3 regions of the Frankia sp. BMG5.23 genome follow, and region 2 is predicted to be linked to each of the others. Evidence: riboswitches for the same ligand, from Rfam matches in the RefSeq annotation. Region 2 holds a riboswitch; each other region holds the start of a gene.
What was found. A riboswitch is a leader RNA that binds a small molecule or an ion and turns the genes downstream of it on or off. The one in region 2 is predicted to bind cyclic di-AMP.
Positions count from the first base shown of each region.

Region 1: it holds a riboswitch for cyclic di-AMP, as region 2 does, so the genes downstream of both, BMG523DRAFT_RS06225 (C40 family peptidase) here and BMG523DRAFT_RS04145 (transglycosylase family protein) in region 2, are expected to answer to the same signal.
Region 3: it holds a riboswitch for cyclic di-AMP, as region 2 does, so the genes downstream of both, BMG523DRAFT_RS01705 (peptidoglycan-binding protein) here and BMG523DRAFT_RS04145 (transglycosylase family protein) in region 2, are expected to answer to the same signal.

Region 1 is NZ_JDWE01000008.1:141,401-147,572, reverse strand. Features, by position in the region: gene BMG523DRAFT_RS06240 (PhzF family phenazine biosynthesis protein) at 1-670, opposite strand, end outside; gene corA (magnesium/cobalt transporter CorA) at 895-2,154, shown strand; gene BMG523DRAFT_RS06230 (hypothetical protein) at 2,369-2,755, shown strand; cyclic di-AMP (ydaO/yuaA leader) riboswitch at 3,107-3,273, shown strand; gene BMG523DRAFT_RS06225 (C40 family peptidase) at 3,279-4,385, shown strand; gene BMG523DRAFT_RS06220 (PHB depolymerase family esterase) at 4,905-5,507, opposite strand; gene BMG523DRAFT_RS06215 (type 1 glutamine amidotransferase) at 5,689-6,172, opposite strand, start outside.
Region 2 is NZ_JDWE01000006.1:1,722-7,893, forward strand. Features, by position in the region: gene fbaA (class II fructose-bisphosphate aldolase) at 210-1,247, shown strand; cyclic di-AMP (ydaO/yuaA leader) riboswitch at 2,153-2,387, shown strand; gene BMG523DRAFT_RS04145 (transglycosylase family protein) at 2,394-3,071, shown strand; cyclic di-AMP (ydaO/yuaA leader) riboswitch at 3,545-3,734, shown strand; gene BMG523DRAFT_RS04150 (transglycosylase family protein) at 3,737-4,456, shown strand; gene BMG523DRAFT_RS04155 (DUF3151 domain-containing protein) at 4,542-4,976, shown strand; gene BMG523DRAFT_RS04160 (adenylosuccinate synthase) at 5,068-6,172, shown strand, end outside.
Region 3 is NZ_JDWE01000002.1:144,315-150,486, forward strand. Features, by position in the region: gene BMG523DRAFT_RS01685 (amidohydrolase family protein) at 1-771, shown strand, start outside; gene BMG523DRAFT_RS01690 (four-helix bundle copper-binding protein) at 989-1,345, shown strand; gene BMG523DRAFT_RS01695 (alpha/beta hydrolase) at 1,984-2,529, shown strand; cyclic di-AMP (ydaO/yuaA leader) riboswitch at 3,071-3,269, shown strand; gene BMG523DRAFT_RS01705 (peptidoglycan-binding protein) at 3,761-4,510, shown strand; gene BMG523DRAFT_RS01710 (AfsR/SARP family transcriptional regulator) at 4,768-5,604, shown strand; gene BMG523DRAFT_RS26125 (lasso RiPP family leader peptide-containing protein) at 5,798-5,908, shown strand; gene BMG523DRAFT_RS01715 (asparagine synthase-related protein) at 5,920-6,172, shown strand, end outside.

The sequences.
Region 1 (6,172 bases), on a different contig from region 2:
CGTCCTCGACCACCAGGCCGCCGACATCGGCGTGGCCGGGCGGACCCGGCTGCGCGAGCACAATCGAACCGGCGCCGTGCCGGATGGTGAGCCGCCGCCCGAGCATCGCGGCCAGTCGCATGGAAGCCGACCCGCAGGCCTCGTCCTCGGTGACGCCGTGCCTGCTGGCGAAGGCCCGGGCCCGCACGACCCCGCCCGGCTCATCCTCCCACGCCCAGAGCTGGGTCAGGTCCTCGGCGGGTGGACGGGGCAGGTCGAGCGCGTCGACCTGGCCCGGGTCCGCGAGCATCTCATGCCACCAGCAGGGCACGGCGGCCAGGGCGCCGCGGACCCAGACCCGGCCCTGCTCCTGCCAGCTGACCGCCTCGCCGCCGGCCGGGCGGAGGATCTCCGGATGGCCACCGAGCAGCCGACCCAACAGCCAGGCCGACCCCACCAAGGCGTGCCCCGCCATGGGCAGCTCCCCGGTGGGCGTAAAGGTGGCCAGCTCCGCCAACTCCGGGTCGTCGACGAAGACCGTGGCGGGGCAGCCCAGTCGGCGCGCGACGACGGACCGCTCCCGCGCGTCGGGCAGCAGCTTCGCGGCATCCAGCACCACGGCGAGCAGGCTGCCGCCGGCGCCCGTCTCGTCGGCGAACACCCGAAGCGTGCGTACCTCGATCCCGATCACTCGATCCTCCCTGTGACGTATCCCATGCGCCGGACGTGTATCTCACCCTTCGTGCCACACCACGCCGGCACAGTTGCCAGGCATCCGCGTCCACGGTGAAGCCCGGATCGCCTCCGGACGGCCGGCACCGACTTGTCACCATGAAGGTTCACCAGCGGGGAAGGGCGTGGGAGATGCCGACAGGTGGACCTGGACATGGATCGGCGGCAGGGAAGAAGGCAGTGATGCGGGACGACGCGGTGCCGGGCGAAAGGGTACGCGACGAGACGGTACGCGAGACCCGGGGACGCGACGTTGATGGCGCGCGCCCGGACGGCGGCGACCACGGCAGCCAGCATCCCGTTCGGGAGGTGCTGGGGGACGCCCTGGAGCAGGCGTCGGCCAACGCCCATAAGCTCGCCGGCGCGCTGACCCGTCCGGTCTCCCTGGTCCGGGTGGGTCGCAAACGACGCGGGGCGCCCCGCTCCGAGCTACCGCGGACACCGGACGGGCGCGTCATGGCCTGCGGCGTGTACAGCCATGGCCGGCGGGTCACCATGGACATCGACCAGGCCGACGCGCTGCGGTTGGCGCGGTCCGAACGCAACGGGTTCGCCTGGCTCGGCCTGTTCGAGCCGAGCTACGAGCAGCTCACCGCGATCGCCGAGGAGTACAGGCTGGACAAGCTCGCGGTGGAGGACGCGGTCACCGGCCACCAGCGCCCCAAGCTCGAGCAATACGAGAACCACCTGTTCATGGTGCTCAAGACGACCAGTTACGTGGAGCACACCCAGGTAACGGGCACCTCCGAGGTAGTCACCACCGGCGAAATCATGATCTTCCTCGGCGAGGACTTCGTCGTGACCGTGCGGCACGGCAGGCACGGGGAGATGACGAAGCTGCGCGGCCGGCTGGAGGCCAACCCGGAGATGCTCCGGCACGGCCCGACGGCCGTGCTGCACGCCATCTGCGACAGCATTGTGGACGACTACGTCCGCACCGTGGAAAGCATCCAGGCCGACGTCGACCAGATCGAGACGGGCGTCTTCCACCGGGATCAGAAGCCGTCGACGGAAAGCGCCTACCAGATGAAACGCGAGCTTCTGGAGCTCAAGCACGCGGTGCTGCCGCTCGCGGGCCCGTTGCGTACCCTCACCATGGACGCCCCCACGATGGTCGACGTGGCGATGCGCCGTTACTTCCGGGACGTCGCCGACCACCTCGAGCAGGTCAGCGAGCGAATAGCTCACTTCGACGAGCTGCTTTCCTCCGTGCTCCAGGCGACGCTGACGCAGGTGACGATCGCGCAGAACGAGGACATGCGACGGATCAGTGCCTGGGTGGCGATCGGCGCCGTCCCGACCGCCGTCGCCGGGATCTACGGCATGAACTTCGACCACATGCCGGAGCTTCGTCAGACGTGGGGCTACCCGGCCGTCCTGGCCGTCATTACGACGATCTGTCTGTTTCTCTACCGTGCGTTCAAGCGCAACGGCTGGCTCTGACACCGACCTGCATGCTATGCGCGCATAGACCACGACAATGACGGCAGATCCATAGTCCCTTTTTACTATAAGTTGGCTGACGCGACGTATCCGTACGATGGGTTACCCCTGGCCCGCCACGTCGGTTACCGTTACCAACCGTGTCGGAGCAACCGGGTCTCGCGCCAGCCGCTCGGCGCGGTCCCCGCCGACCCCCCACCCCTCGGGGGACTCCATGACCTCGCCTGACCCCAAGAGTCGTAAAACGGCCATCCTGCCCGATCGGGGCGATCTCATCGCGGAGCTCGCCGGCCGGCTGGAGGCCCTCGACGCGCTCCTCAACCGGCTGGAGGATGCCGAGCGGCAGGCCGCCGACGCCAGCGAGCATCTCATCCGGACCCGCCGGTGGCAGGAGGACACGGTCCGGACCATCCAGGAGGAGCGGGCTCGGATGCGCCAGCGCCAGCACGCCCTCGACGAGCTCGCCGACCACGCCCGCGCCGCGGTCGAGGCGCTGGCGCACCACCGCTCGCTGCCCCGTGAGGTCCACGAGCTCGCGGTCGAGCTCCAAGTGCTCGATGCGGCGGGATTCCTCACCCGCCGCGGCTCCCGGTCCCGCTGAGGGGGGTGCACACCCGGCCTCACCCGTCGACTACTTTAAGTAGTCAAAATCGCCCACGGGCCGCGGGAGGGCTACCCGCCCGCCCGCCTCTCACCCGGACCGGCCGCCGCCGCGGACCCCACACGCAACGAAAAACCAGCAGGACAAACGGGGCGCGAAGGGCCTTAGGGCCGCCCGGTCAGCCCGGCCGACCGCGCGGGCCGCCGACGCCGCGCGACGGGAACTTCAACGCGCACTCGCTGTAGTTGGGAAGGACTAGTGTTTACCCACCCCATCCAAGTGGACTAGTCTCACGCCGACGTCACGACAACACCGGGCCGAACGCCGAGTCCTGCCCCCGGCCCCGGTGTCCCCTCCGAGTCGTCATCAGGGGCAGGAGCGGGGGACCCACCTCCACCGGCCGGCGCCGATCCGCGGTGTCGACCTAGGGGTGAAGCTCGACGCGTGAAGGTCACGCGAGAGCCGGGCAGCCCAGCCCGAACCCGACAGCTCACTTCGCAGGCGCACGGGAAGGAATACACCGTTGTCCGCGCAAAGCGTGCAGCTCGACGAAGAAACGCGAGGCGCCGGTCGCGGCCGTCACCGCGCACCCTCCGCGCCCCCGGCCGCCCGCAGCCGGGCCCGGGCCCGCGCCTTCGCCGCCGTGACCACCGGGACCGTCGCGGTCTCCGGAGTGGCTCTCGCCGGCTGCGCCACCGACATCAACGCCGACGCCGCGAAGGACGAGCAGCCGAACACCGCTCCGATCACCCTCGCCGCGCAGATCGGCTCCCAGGCCGCCCTGGGGGGCAGCATCGCCGCCGCGGCGGTCAGCACCCACGGCTCCACCTCCCTGCTCGGCTCGACGGGCGGTGTCGACGCCCCGCCCCTGGCCGGCAAGGTTCAGGTCGGTCTCCGGGTGACCAACCCCGACGTGAGCGTCAGCGCGGACCAGCCGATCGACATCGGCTTCTCGCTCTACAACGAGCAGACCCACGAACCGCTGGCGAACCAGCTGGTCAAGGTGCAGGTGAAGCTCCCCACCGGGTGGGCCACCTTCAAGCACCTTTACACCAACGCCCAGGGCTACGCCTCCTACACGGCCCGGGTGCTCACCACCACGAATGTCACCGCGGTCTTCGACGGCACGGACGCCCTGCAGTCCGCCCGCTCGGCGAACGACGCCACCCTGCGCGTACGGCCGGCGCCCACCCCCCGGCTCGTCCGCAACGCCGCCTGGTCGGATCTCCTCACGACAGGGGACGCCGCGGACCAGGCGTCGGTTCCGGTCCCGTCGAGCTCCCTCGGGGAGAAGGCCGTCTACCTGGCCTCCCTGCAGGCCGGCAAGCCCTACGTCTACGGTGCGGAGGGCCCGAGCTCGTTCGACTGCTCCGGCCTCATCCAGTACATCTTCAAGCAGCTCGGCAGGAGCGTGCCGCGGACGACCGACGCCCAGTTCGCCGCCGCCACCCGGGTGTCGCAGTACAACAAACAGCCCGGCGACCTGATCTTCTTCGGGACACCCGGGAACATTTACCACGTCGGCATCTACGCGGGCGACGGCATGATGTGGGCGGCGCCGCACACCGGCGACGTCGTGTCGCTCAAGAAGATCTATACCACCTCCTACTACGTCGGTCGGATCCTCTAGCGGCCGGTCGGAGCCGGCGCACCGCCCTCATGCCGACGCAACGGCTCACCCGGCTCCGGTGGATCGCCTTCGCGGCTGGGGCGCGGACCACACGAGCCCTGCCAGTCCACGAGCGGCCGGCTACCGAGCCCCTCTCCAGGCGCCGACCCGAAGCCGTGGAAGCCGGACCCGGGACTCCCACCCACCGGCGAAGCCGCGGACAGACCAGCAAGCGGGCCCTGTCACCGCCCGACAACCCGCCTATGTGGTTCCTTTCCAGCTCTCCGGACGGGCCCTCCTTCCGGTGGGACGGACGTCAGATCTCCCCCCCATCTGACGTCCGTCCGGCCGGAAGGCCCCCGATTCCGCCGGCCTTCCCTCGGATTCCCCCCCCATCCGCACGGGAAGGCCGGCGGGCCTCGGGCCCCGGCCGACCAGGTCCGCCGATGCCGCTACCCCCCTCCCGGCGGCATCGGCGGACTTCAGCCCTCGGTCTCTGCCCGGTGCGGAAACCGCCCGGCCCGCTCGCGGGCGCCGCGGTCAGGCCCCCAGCCGGTGACCAGACGAGAACTTCCACAGGGTCTCGCTGACCTTCCGGTCCCAGGAGGCCTCCGGGGCCCGGCCCTCCGGGACACGGTCCTGGCAGGTCGGCCCGGGCTCCGGGTCGAACTGCCCGACGACGCCGACCGCGGCGAACTCCGGCTTACCCGGGGCGCAGGCGGCGGTCAGGGCCAGCCGGGCACCCTCGCCGATCCCCCACACGTAGACCCGGTTCGGATCCACCTTGGTCCGTTTCGTGGAGACGAAGCGGACCACGTCGCGCAGATAGCGCACGTCGGCCCCCTCGGGTCCGTCGATCCGCCACGTGCCGCCCACGGCTTCCGGGAAGGCCACCGCGAAGTCGCGGGAGTTCGCGAGCTTGCCGGCGTCACTCTGCCGGTCAAGTGACTTCGCGTCCGCGTTGTCGTCGTGCAGGATCAACACCAGCGGAAGCGGGTTGGCGGGATCGGACGGGGCCTGGACGAGCAGCTCGCGGCCCGCCGACGCGTAGTCGCCGGGCAGGCTGACCCGCTGGGTCTTCGGGCGGTCACGGGTCCCGAGGTAGCCCCAGACGACCACGATCACGACACCGACGATGAGCACGGTTCTCTTGTTTTTGCCCCACCATCCGGCGAGGGGATTCGACACCACGGTCCAACCGAACCACACCGCTGGCCGGGAAACGCCGCAAACCTGGCAGCAGATGACGACAAGACCGGGGTCAGACCGGGGCCTGTCCGCCTTGTCCCCCCACTTGTCCCCCCAAAAAAAGCCAGGGGAGGCGTCAGGTGACGGCCAACGCGCGGCGCCGGGCCTGGCGCAGCACCTCCACCTCGCGGGGCGCGTCCAACGGCGGCAGCGGACCATGGACCCAGCTCAGCAGGAGATCGGCGAGGGCGGGATTCTGCGCGAGCACCGGCCCGTGCAGGTAGGTGCCGATGACCCGGCCATCCACGATGCCGTCCGTTCCGCCGTCACCGTCACCGATCCCGAGCCGGACCGTACCGAGCGGGATGCCGCTCGCGCCGGGCAACCGCCTCGTCCGCCCGGCGTGATTCTCATACCCGTACAGGGTGGGCAGGCCGAGCCGTGCGTCCGGTTCCACCACGATGTCCCCGACCGCACGCGCCGGCGGCGCGTCCGACGGGCCGAAGGAGCGACGGGTCTCCACGTCGACGAGATTCAGCCCCTCGTGGATCTCCCCACCGGATGGGAAGGTCGCGCCGATCACCTGGTAGCCGGCGCACACGGCGAGCACCGCCGCTCCC
Region 2 (6,172 bases):
CGGCACCCGCCGACCAAGTCGGCGGGGACCACATCGCGCGGATCCGCACCGCGCCGGCGACGTCAGCCGCATCCGACCCCGGGACGGGGCAAGGCGTCATACCCTTCGCCCATCAGGAGTCCACGGCGGGCTTCGGCCCGATCCGGCTGCCCTGCACCGCGGGTGCATGGCTGATCGGCGCCCCTACAGGTTCGTAAGGAGCCCCACCGATGCCCATCGCCACGCCAGACGTATATGCCGAGATGCTCGACCGGGCGAAGGCCCAGTCCTTCGCCTACCCCGCGATCAACGTGACCTCGTCGCAGTCCCTGAACGCCGCGCTGCGGGGCTTCACCGAAGCCGGCAGTGACGGCATCGTGCAGGTGTCCACCGGCGGTGCCGAGTACCTGTCCGGCTCGACGGTGAAGAACATGGTCCTCGGCGCGGAGGCACTGGCCGAGTTCGCCCACCACGTCGCGAAGGCGTATCCGGTCAACATCGCCCTGCACACCGACCACTGCCCGGCCGACAAGCTTGACACCTACATCCGCCCCTTGATCGCGATCTCGAAGAATCGGGTGGCCCAGGGACGCGAGCCGCTCTTCCAGTCGCACATGTGGGACGGCTCGGCGGTCCCCCTCGAGGAGAACCTCAAGATCGCCGAAGAACTACTCGCGGACGCCGCCGCCGCGAAGATCGTTCTCGAGGTCGAGATCGGGGTCGTCGGCGGCGAGGAGGACGGCGTCGTCGGCGCGATCGACGAGAAGCTCTACACGACGCCGGAGGACATGTGGCGGACGGCCGAGGTGCTCGGCACCGGCGCGAAGGGGCGCTACCTGCTCGCCGCCACCTTCGGCAACGTGCACGGTGTGTACAAGCCCGGAAACGTCAAGCTACGCCCGACGATTCTGCACGAAGGACAGGAGTACGTCGCCAGGAAGCTCGGGCTGCCAGCCGGCGCGAAGCCGTTCAACCTCGTCTTTCACGGCGGTAGCGGGTCGGCTCTCACCGAAATCCGCGAGACCCTCGACTACGGGGTGGTCAAGATGAACGTGGACACGGACACCCAGTACGCATTCACCCGCCCCATCGTGGACCACGTGTTCAAAAACTATGACGGCGTTCTCAAGGTGGACGGTGAGGTCGGCGTGAAGAAGGCGTACGACCCGCGTACCTACGGAAAGCTCGCGGAGAGCAGCATGGCGGCCCGCGTCGCCCAGGCGTGTGAGGACCTCCGTTCCGCCGGCACCAGCCTCGGGCGGGCATAGTCGGGCCCAGGAGCGCACGCCGGCTGGCGGGATCGGTTCGTCGGATACCGGCCGCTTGTCCGCCGGCCGGCGGACAAGCGGACAGATAGCCGCCGGCCGCGAACGGGCAACCGAGCAACCGCCGCCGCTCGTCCGAGGACATTCTCCGGACCCCTCGGTCCGACCCTCTCCATCATTTCCGGCGGACGGAACGACCGGCACGCGGCGGACATCCGACCCGCCCCGGTCCGATGCACGACCCGCCGATTTCCCGTACTATGCCGGCCCGCGCGGTCCCCCGGTCGCTCCGACGGCTGGGGGACCACTGTTTAGCGGGCGCGGCATCCCGCTCCTCGCGTAACGCCGCCCCCGCCGGCAACCAGCAGGTTTCGGCCAAATGAGCGGACACGCACCGGACCTTCGGTAACCGTTCACCTACCGCCCCACCCCCAGGGAACCCCTTCGCCCACTGTGGTGATCCGACGGGCGCTTTTCACAGTCGGTGTCCGATTGAATCCGCCGTGTGCAAAAATCACAACGCCGCAAGTTACCGCCCGATTTCCGTTGTTTTTCTCACAAAAACAGGCTTCAATGGACGAAGCGTAGTATCAGGCCGATCACTCGCGTCGATCTCGTAGCAGGGCCGTCACGCCTTTGTCGACATGTCACGCATCTGGCCTGATGTGGGACTCTCCGCTCATCGTCGACCATCGGCAAACAGGGTGATCGGCCGAGCACAAATGCCTCCGCACGCCGTACCGCCAGGTTGATGAGCGGGCGCGCACGCGCGATACCAGGCCGCCAGTTCCTACTCAAGCAGGCGCGCCGAGTGTGCTCTTTTTCACGCACCCTATTCAATGCTTGGCGACTCGCCGGGCGGCGTGGTTATGGTTTTCGCCGTGCCCGGCAACAACGTCGGGCATTCGTCGGGCGGCACGCCGAATCCTGCCCCTGGCCGACGATTTCTCGAACCGGGCGGCAGGAACGGGGGACCCATCTCCGAGTATCGAAAGGATTCGATGCTCTCGGGGTGAAGCCATGTGCGACGACCACCCGGAAAGGTATTTCCGGTGCGGCTTCCGTCTCCAGGGATCCCTGGCACGGCCGGGCAGTTCCCAGCCCGAATCCGACAGCTCACCTCGCAGGCGTGGGGAAGGACCACAAGACATGTCCGACGCACGTATCAGTGGCCGACAATGCCGCGCCGGTACCCGCAGCCGGGCCCGGGCCCTCGTGGTCGCACCAGTACTCGCGGCGGCGGTGGGCGGCACCTTCGCGCTCAGCCAGCCGGCCGATGCGGCCACCACCTGGACGGGCCTGCGGCAGTGCGAGTCCGGCGGTGACTACACGACCAACACCGGCAACGCGTACTACGGCGCTTACCAGTTCTCCGCCAGCACTTGGCACAGCCTCGGCTACGGCGGTCTGCCGCACCAGGCTTCCCCGGCCGTCCAGGACGAGGCCGCGCTCAAGCTCGCCCGACGGTCCGGCTTCGGCCAGTGGCCGGCCTGTGGCCGCGGGATGGGCGCCGACCAGCTCGCGGGCGGCTCGTCGAGCTCCTCGGGCCAGGCCTCGCGCACGACGGAACGCCGCGAGCTGACGGTCAGCCCCATCTCCATGAGCACCCCCGTATTCACCCGTAACCTGACGACCGCACTGGCCAGGCAGGTACGTGACGACGTGCGGGCCTGGCAGGCCCGCGTCAACCATCTGGGCTATCCGATCACGATCGACGGCCGCTACGGACCACGCTCCGCCGCAGTCGCCCGCGCCCTGCAGGCCGCCAAGGGACTCGCCGTCGACGGCATCGTCGGCCCGGCGACCTGGCGGGCCACCTTCCGCTGATCCTCCCCATCAGCCCCATCAGCTCCATCAGCTGATCCATTCGCTCCGCCCCCGTGGCGGAGGGACGACCGCCGCGGGAACCGGACATCCCACCCCGGCGACACCGGTCAGGGGATCTCACCTCGACGACGGGCTGGCCCGACCTGTCTCCGGACGATCTCCGGTTGACGGCCCGTACGGGCCGGCCCGTACAACCCACCACCAGCATCACCAGGACCGCACCCTGACCGGCCTCCGGCAGGGCCGATCTTCGGCAGAGCCGATCTTCGGCAAGGCCGACGAGGAACAGCAGGACCAGCGAGCCACCTGCGGAACCTGTATGGAAGTGGCACGATTCGCGCGATCCTCACTGGTTACTCCGGACCACCCCGGTTTGCGCTCCATGAGCGGTTCTCGCTAGAGTGCCGCTCACTCGCCTCGTCGGCGAGGCCGCCCGGACGGACGCCGAGTCCTGCCCCCGTACGAGCGGCCGGAACGAACATCGACCGCAGCGGGCAGGAGTGGGGGACCCACATTTCGGGCGCCGCAAGCGGCGTCCTTGGGGTAAAGCCGGTGCGTCCCGGCCCATGGTGGAGAGCGGTTCCCACCCGGGGTCGGATCCTCCGGCCGGGCCATCCCAGCCCGCACCCGACAGCTCACCCCGCAGGCGACGGGATTGGACTGACATGCCCTCTGGGCGTCGTGGCGGCAGACATCGAGCACCGCAGGCCCCATCGCCCGCCGGTCGCATCCTGCGCACCACCGGCGCGGTCACGGCCATCGTCGGCAGCGGCCTCGCGGTCACCGCGGCTCCGGCGGGCGCGGCCACCTCCGACGACTTCGCCAAGCTCCGCCAATGCGAGTCCGGCGGCAACTACGCGGTCAACACCGGCAACGGCTTCTCCGGTGCCTACCAGTTCGACGACCAGACCTGGCACGGGCTCGGGTACTCCGGCCGCCCGTACCAGGCATCGCCCGCCACGCAGGACGAGGCGGCCGCGAAGCTCTACAACCAGCGGGGCTGGCAGCCATGGCCGTCCTGCTCGGTCAAGATGGGCCTGACCAACAACGGCCCGGCCAGTGTCCCGGGCGGCTCCGGTGACGTCATCCAGCAGGCCATCACCCCGGTGGAACCCCCCATGACGCTGGACCGGGCCCGCCGGGAGATGGGGGACGGCTCGTTCAGGGGCACGGTCCTCGACGCGTCCCTCAGCGACGACGTTCGCCCGGACGCCTTCGTCTGGCAGGACAGGATGCGTCAGAAGGGCTTCGTACTCACCGTCGACGGCAAGTTCGGACCGCAGTCGCAGGGCATCGCCGCGCTGTACTCGTACCTCACCCGGGTGAGCGACGGTCAACCCGGGGTCGTCGGCCAGAATCTGTGGAACGTCAGCGTCAGGGCCTGACCGACCGGTCACCGTGCGCGCAGGGCAAGCGCGTCCGGGGTGACCTCCATGACGTGTGCGGCCGGTCGTCGGGCAGGATGCACTCATGACGACGCCGTCCACCTCGGGAAAGCCCAACCTGCTCTCCGGTCCGCCGCCGACGCTCCTGCCCTCCGACGCGGCCGCGACCGATGCGCTGGTCGCCGGTGATCCGCCGGATGCCGTCGCCGCCCGGCTGCCCGCGTTCAGCGTGCCTTGGGCCGCGCTCGCCGAGCTCGCGCTCACCGGCGGACGACCCGTCGAGGCCTATGCCTACGCCCGCACGGGCTATCACCGCGGCCTCGACGCCCTGCGCCGCTCGGGCTGGAAGGGCAACGGGCCGATCCCCTGGTCACACGAACCCAACCGCGGGTTCCTGCGTTCGCTCGCCGCTCTCGGTCGGGCGGCCGCGGCCATCGGGGAGGCCGAGGAGGCCACCCGCTGCCGGACGTTCCTGGCCGACAGCGATTCCGTCGCTGCCAGTGAGCTCGGCTTCACCTGACAGTGAGTTCATCAGGCCGCGTCGGTGGTGGAGACCAGCGAGGATGCCGCAGCCGGCCCCACGACCCCGCCATCCCTAGTAACCTCGCCCGGTGCCTGCTCTTGTCCTCATCGGTGCCCAGTGGGGCGACGAGGGAAAAGGAAAGGCGACCGACCTCCTGGGCGGCGCCGTCGATTACGTCGTCCGGTACCAGGGTGGCAACAACGCCGGCCACACCGTGGTCATCGGGGCGGAGAGTTACGCGCTCCACCTGATTCCCAGTGGCATGCTGCGGGCCGACTGCGTTCCCGTGATCGGCAACGGGGTCGTCATCGACCCGGGCGTGCTGCTGGCCGAGATGGACGGGCTCACCGCCCGCGGCATCGACGTCTCCCGGCTCCTGATCAGCGCGAACGCCCATCTGATCATGCCCCATCACCGGGCGCTGGACCGGGTCATCGAGCGTTACCTGGGCAAGGCGCGGATCGGTACCACCGGTCGCGGCATCGGTCCCACCTACGGCGACAAGGTTGCCCGTACGGGCATCAGAGTGCAGGATCTCCTCGACCCGGGCATCTTCCACAAGAAGCTCGAACTGGTGCTACGGGAGAAGAACCAGGTCCTGGCCAAGGTCTACAACCGGCGCCGGATCGAGCTCGACGAGGTGGTCGAGGAGTACGCCGACTACGCGAAACGCCTGCAACCCCACATCGCCGACACCGGTCTGATCCTCGACCGGGCGCTGCGCGCGGGCAAGGTCGTGCTGCTCGAAGGCTCCCAGGGCACCCTCCTCGACGTCGACCACGGCACCTACCCGTTCGTCACGTCATCGAACCCGACCGCCGGCTACGCGGCCACCGGCGCCGGCATCGGCCCGACGAGGATCAGTCGGGTGATCGGCATCATCAAGGCCTACACGACCCGGGTCGGCGCCGGCCCCTTCCCCACCGAACTGGACGACAAGGTCGGAGAGGAGCTGCGCCGCATCGGCGGGGAGTTCGGCGTGACGACCGGCCGGGCGCGGCGCACCGGCTGGTTCGACGCCGTAATCGCCCGCTACGCGGTGCGGGTCAACGGCCTGACCGACCTTTTCCTCACCAAACTGGACGTCCTGTCGGGCTTCGACCGGGTGCCCATCTGCGTCGGCTACGACCTCGGCGGCGAACGGGTTGACGAGATGCCCATGACCCAGACCGAGTTCCACCACGCCAAGCCGA
Region 3 (6,172 bases), on a different contig from region 2:
GACTGGATCATGATCTACGCGAGCGGCGGGGTGATGTCCGCCCGGCCGGGGCAGCCCGAGCCGCAGTTCAGCCCGGTGGAGCTTGCGGCCGCCGTCGCGGAGGCCCGGCGGTACGGACGTCCGGTGATGATGCACGCCTTGGGCGAGCGGTCGATCGAGGCCGCGGTCGCAGCCGGAGCGCGTTCCATCGAACACGGCATCGGGCTCACCGAGCCCGTGGCGGCCGCCATGGCGGCCGCCGGGGTGACGCTCGTCCCCACCCTGTCGCCCTACCAGGACCTGGCGGCGCTGGCGGCCACCGGAGTGCTGCCGGGCTGGGCGGCGGACCGAGCCGAGGCCACCGAGGCCGCGCTGGCCGGCACGATCGCGGTCGCCCGTGCGGCGGGGGTGCCGATCGCGCTCGGCAGCGACGCCCGGCACCGCACCCGGCACGGCGCGAACCTGGCCGAGATCAGCCGGCTGCGCCATGCCGGGCTCACCCCACCCGAGGCGCTGCTCGCCGCGACCGCGACCGGAGCCCGGCTCTTCGGACTGGGTGAGGGAGCCGGCCGCATCGCCGTCGGCTCCGCCTTCGACGCGATCCTGCTCGACGCGGACCCCGGGGACCTGTCGATCTTCGAGCGGCCGGACGCTGTGAGCGGAGTGTTCCTTGGCGGTCGCGCGGTGCTGCCCCACCCGCGGCTGCCCGGGAAGCTGGTCCGCCCCACCATGGTGATGGAAGAGGTGCCGAGAATCGTTCCCGAGCGGCCCGCGGTGTCGCCGCCCGGCTGACTCTCCCGTTTTCCGGAATGTTCACGAAATATCAAAAGAAATACCCTTAGTATGGCTCGCGGGATTTCGTCGGATCCATTCTGGGACGGCGATTGACCGAGATGCGGATCGGCCCCCGAAAGCTATCGTCGTAGGGGCCCCGCTGCCGGCTGCCGTCAGGTGGTCCGGGCCGTTCGCTGGTACGGGGTGCCGCGTCTCCAATGCCTGGAGGGTTCTCATGCAGCACGCTGAAATGATCAATAAGAACATGCGGAAGGCCATCGAGGAGTGTATGTCCTGCTCGGCTCTGTGCGAGGAGACGATCTCCTACTGCATGGACATGCCGGGCGCCATGATGGAGTCGGCGAACATGCGGCTGATGATGGACTGCGCGGCCGTCACCAGGACCTGCGCCGACATGATGTGCCGGATGTCGCCGATGCACGGGGAAATGTGCGCGATGTGCGCGCGGATCTGCGTGATGTGCGCTGAGATGTGCGAGAGGATGCCGCAGGATCAGCAGCTCGCCAAGCTCGCCGGCGCATGCCGGTCCTGCGCGGAGAGCTGCAACACGATGGTGGGCGCCGCCGCCTGAGCCGCGTCCGGCCCGACGGCGCCGGGGCGCAGCCGGCGGTCACCCGACTCCGCCCCGGCGTCCGGCTGTGCGGCGGCGCGTGGCACATGATGCGCGGCACATGATGCGCGGCACATGATGCGCGGCCTCGGTCACGACCGGTGGCTACGGTTACGTATCCTCGGGCGGACATGGGGTGAAACACCTGAGTAACAATATTGACCATGTTGACAGGTAGCCGTCGGATAGGCAAAATATGGTCATGTTCTCCTCGGTGGGTCGGATGACCCCCCTGGTCGTCCGTGGCCACATTGACTTCCTGCGAGCGGCCTCGTCCGGTTGTCCGACCCGGCCGCTTCACGTGCTTTACTAGCCTCCTCGGATTTCCCTCGCTCTCGGTGTTCTCCCTGGCGTTCTCCTGATTCACGGTCACTCGATAGGTCTGTCCGTAGATCGTCATCGCCTGCGTGGACGCCAGCCGCCTCGGTATCGATGTCCGGTCAGTACCGGGTACATCTCTGGACGGTTTCCGATCGGAGCATGCTGTGTCGTCCATGGTTTCGTCGTCATACTTTCATCCGCGCCCCCGTGGATATGTGGGGGGGCCGGGAACCCGTTACTGGCCCAGTGGTGATCCCACCCACTCGAGAAGAGCCAGTGTGGTCCTTCTTCCCGGTCGTGGAGAATCCGCCGAACATTTCGAGGGCCTAGCTTTCCGGCTCGCGCTCGACGGCTATCAGGTGACGTTTCTCGACCATGGGAGAGACACCGTCCTCGCCCTTGGTGAGGCGCGTGCCCCCGATGGTCCGTTCGTCCTGCTGGGTTCGGACAGCGGGGCCCTGCGGGCGTTGGTCGGCGCCGGTTCGCCAGCGGTCCGGCCGGATGCCCTCGTGTTGCTCGACCTGCCGCTGGTGTACCGGAAGATCGCGGGCGAGGATCCGGGACAACCGATCCCACGGTCGCTTCCCGACCTGCCGATCCTGTTGCTCCATGCCGAGCGCGACGAGGTCAGCCCGCTTGCGCTGGCGCGCATGATGACGCGGACCGCGCGCCGGGCCCGGCTGGCGTCGCTGCCCGGGGGGCATGGCGTGCTCGCCGGCCCCGGCCGGCGTGCGGTCGGCGCGCACATCCTGCTGTTCCTCGAGAATCTCCGTGTCTCGCGGCTGGCCCCACGGCAACGGCAGCGGGACCGGTCGGTCGACTGATCTCGCCCGGTGCCGGGCGCGCCCGCGTGCCGGTCCGATCGGGGTGTGCCTTCGCGGGAGGCCCAACCGCTCAGCAGGTGTTTCCTCGGCGGGTGCCGGCGCGAATCACGCGAATCCGCGGGTCAGTCGTCCGTCCCGTACCGCATCGTCCGTTTTTCAACGGCGCAGGCTTCGAGCCGCAGGCTCGAAGCCTGCGCCGTTCGCGTTTGCGTACCCGTCCGCACGCCACCCGACCCCCGGGCCAGGCTTCCCGCTTGCCGTGGTTGCCGTGGTTGCCGGGGTTGGGTTGCCGGACGGCCGGGCGGTCCCGGTGACTACCGGACCTCGTGGCCACCGGTCCCCGTCTCGACAGACCGGCCATATCGCCAAGATCCGGTCGTGACGGGTGATCTGCGTCGCTACCGGTAGCTGCTATTGATGTCCGAGAGTTGCGGCATCGCAGCGTTATGCACGCATCGTGACCAACATGCGCCCAGATTCGGCACAACTCGTACTTGTCACTACGGTCTGTAGTTCGCTACGGTTGCGGGGTATCAACAGCTCCGGGCCGACGCCGAGTTCTGTCCACGGTCCGCAGCTCCCTCCGAGAGATCTTGGGCAGAAGCGGGGGAACCACGTTCCTCCGGGTGGCTCGTTGCGGGCCACCCTTGGGGTTAAGCCGTTACGCGCACGCCGCGGAAACGGCCGGGCTTCCCGGCCCGAACCCGACAGCTAACCTCGCAGGCGTACGGGAAGGACTCGACGTTGCCTGTGTTTCAGGAACGCTCGGCTCCGGTCTTCTGGACCGTGACGCCGTTCGGCGCGACCCGCGGTGCGTCCCCGCCATACGGGGCGCCGTTCTCGCCCTGACGTCTTCGCGAGAACGTGCCATCCGGTCGGTGCCCGTACCGGCCGATCGCGCTGACGCGCCATACCACCAGCTCGGCTGAAAGCCACCCGGCCTCGTCGTCTGTGGTCGGCTGACCCCTGCCGTCCACCGGGCCCGCCAGGCCTGGAACGGAATGACCACGGCCGCCTGCCGTGCTGTTCAGCCCATCGACCCCGGGATCCCCAGGGCGCGTCGATCGGTCGTCCCCGGTCGTCCCCGGACGGCCTCTCGGCGCACCGGCAGACCGGCACTGGGTGCTGCCCTTCTCCAGCGCGGTCGTCTCCGCTCGCCCTCCTTCGAGCGGCATCCCTCCCCTCGATCACCCGTCTGTGTTCGACGACACCGAAATGAGATGTCAAAGAAATGGCCAAGGGAAAGCATCGGAAACGTTCCACCCGGACCCGGGGCGCCGTTGTCGCCGCCGTCGGTGTGATCGGCGCCGGCGCCGGCATGTTCGCCACCGCGAGCCCGGCCAGGGCCGCCACCACGGTCCCCGATGTGACGATCGCCAGCGCGGCCGCGAACGCGGGACTGCCCGGCTGCCGCGGCGTTCCGCTGGCCACCTGGGTCGCGGTGGCTCTTGCGGAGTCCGGCGGCAACCCCTACGCCCACGCCACCTACGGCGAGGACTCGCGCGGCCTGTGGCAGATCAACATGCGGGCCCACGCCGGCTGGGTGGGTAACCGCAACCTCTACGACCCGGCCGTCAACGCCTGGGCGGCGAAGAAGGTCTGTGAAGGCCAGGGCATCACCGCCTGGAGCGCCTACACCAACGGCCTGCACTACCGCTACCTGGCCCGGGGACAGGCGGCGGCGGCGGCCGTCTCGCGCGGCGTGCGGTTCACGAACATCTCCTACTCCTCGCTGGCTGCCCCGGTGCGTGCGGCCGTGGTGGCACCCGCGGCCCGCTACCCGTCGCTGGCCGTCGGCCTCGGGTTCCGCCTCGACGTCCACCAGATCCAGAAGAGGCTCGCCAGCCTTGGCTACCCGATCAGCGTGGATGGGAAGTTCGGGTACCAGACCAACCACATGGTCAAGGACTTCCAGCTGAAGCACGGTCTGGTGGTTGACGGGATCGTCGGACCGCAGACGCGGGCGAAGCTCGGGATCTGACTCTGATCGAGGCCCGCCGACCGGGCTCCGCTGCCGCCGGCCGGTGTTCCCGACCCGCCCGAGGGCGCTGCTCGATATCCGCACGCACCGGATGACTACCCGGGGTGAGGTGGGGGTATTCAGCCACCGGGCCAGCACCCGGCCGGGAGCACCGGGTCGGGAGACGGCACCGGCCCGGGCGGGACCAGCCGGCCCGCACGGGACCAGCCGGCCCGCACGGGAAAACCGAAACGGGGGCCCGATCGATGAGAGCCACGATGCTCGACGACTACCTACCTGAGGCGAGTCCGAACGCATCCTCCGTGACCGGGGCCGGTCTCCTGTTCGCGGTCCTGGGGCCGCTGGAGGTGCGGCGATCCTCGGGCGAGCAGGTCCGCATCGACCAGCGCAAGAAGCGCATACTGCTGCTGACCCTGCTGCTGCACGCCGGCCAGTGGGTGAGTGTGGACGGGATGCGGCTCGCGCTCTGGCAGGATGCCCCGCCGCGCTCCGCCGGGGGCAACATCAAGACTTATCTCTCGGAGCTGCGGCACACCCTCCGGCCGCCCCTGGACACGTCCGGAGCCGGGGGGAACGGCCCCGGGCGCATCGAGAGCCGGCCGGGGGAGTACCGCCTGGTCGTCGCGTCCGGTGAGATCGACGCTAAGCGGTTCGAATCGGCCGCCGAGCAGGGCCGCGCCGCCGTGCGCGCCGGCTCGCCGGAACGCGCCGCCGGGTTTTTCGAAGGCGCCCTCGCGCTGTGGCGGGGGGACGCCTTCGACGAGCTCCCGGCGGAGATCGCGGGCGCGGAGGTCCTCCGGCTGGAGGAGGCTCGCTGGGCGGTGTGCGAGGACCTGATCGACGCCCGCCTGGCCCTCGGCGAGTACGACCGGGTGCTGCCGACCCTGCGGGCGCTCACGGTCGAACATCCGACCCGGGAACGTCTCTGGGCCCAGCTGATCCTTGCGTTGGAACACACCGGCCGGCGGGCCGAGGCACTGGCCGAGTACCAGACGGTCTACCGGCGGCTGGTGACCGAACTCGGGATCGAGCCCGGTGTCGAACTGCGGCGTGCCCATCAGCATGTACTGAATCCGGACTCGTGGGTCACCTGATGCCACGGCCGTGCCGGCCGAGTCGTGCGCCGGAAGTCAGCTGAACCGCCAGTGAACCCGGCGGGGGAATTTCAACCATACGGGCTGGACCAGCCGGCCGGCGCCCGGGCCACGCGCGCGGCGCCGCCGTGTATCGCCACCGGGGCGCACGCCACCGGGGCGAGGGCGCGCGGAAACCGCTGAGGAGAAGACGATGAAGGCTATCTACCTCCCCCCGCGACTGGAAGATGCCGGCAGCTTCGCCGCAGTGACGAACGGCCGCTGGGGCTGGGGGCGTGACTACTCCTGGCGGCGTTTTGCGTGACGGCGGCCGGGGTGGCGGTGGTCCCGATTCCGTCCTGCTGGTTTCTGGTGCTGGCCGACCGTGATCCCGTCGTGCGTCCGCCGGGGGCTCGTCGCATGCTGCGGTATGCCTCCGGGCGGCCGTGGATCGTCGGCAACTGGCCGGACGATGCCATGGTCAGTGCCGTCGCCGGGCGCTCGCGGCTGGCCCTGATCGGGTGTGCCGCGACCAACGCGCGACAGCTCCTGCGGCTGCTTCTCTCGGCCCGTGACGTGCACGCTCTCG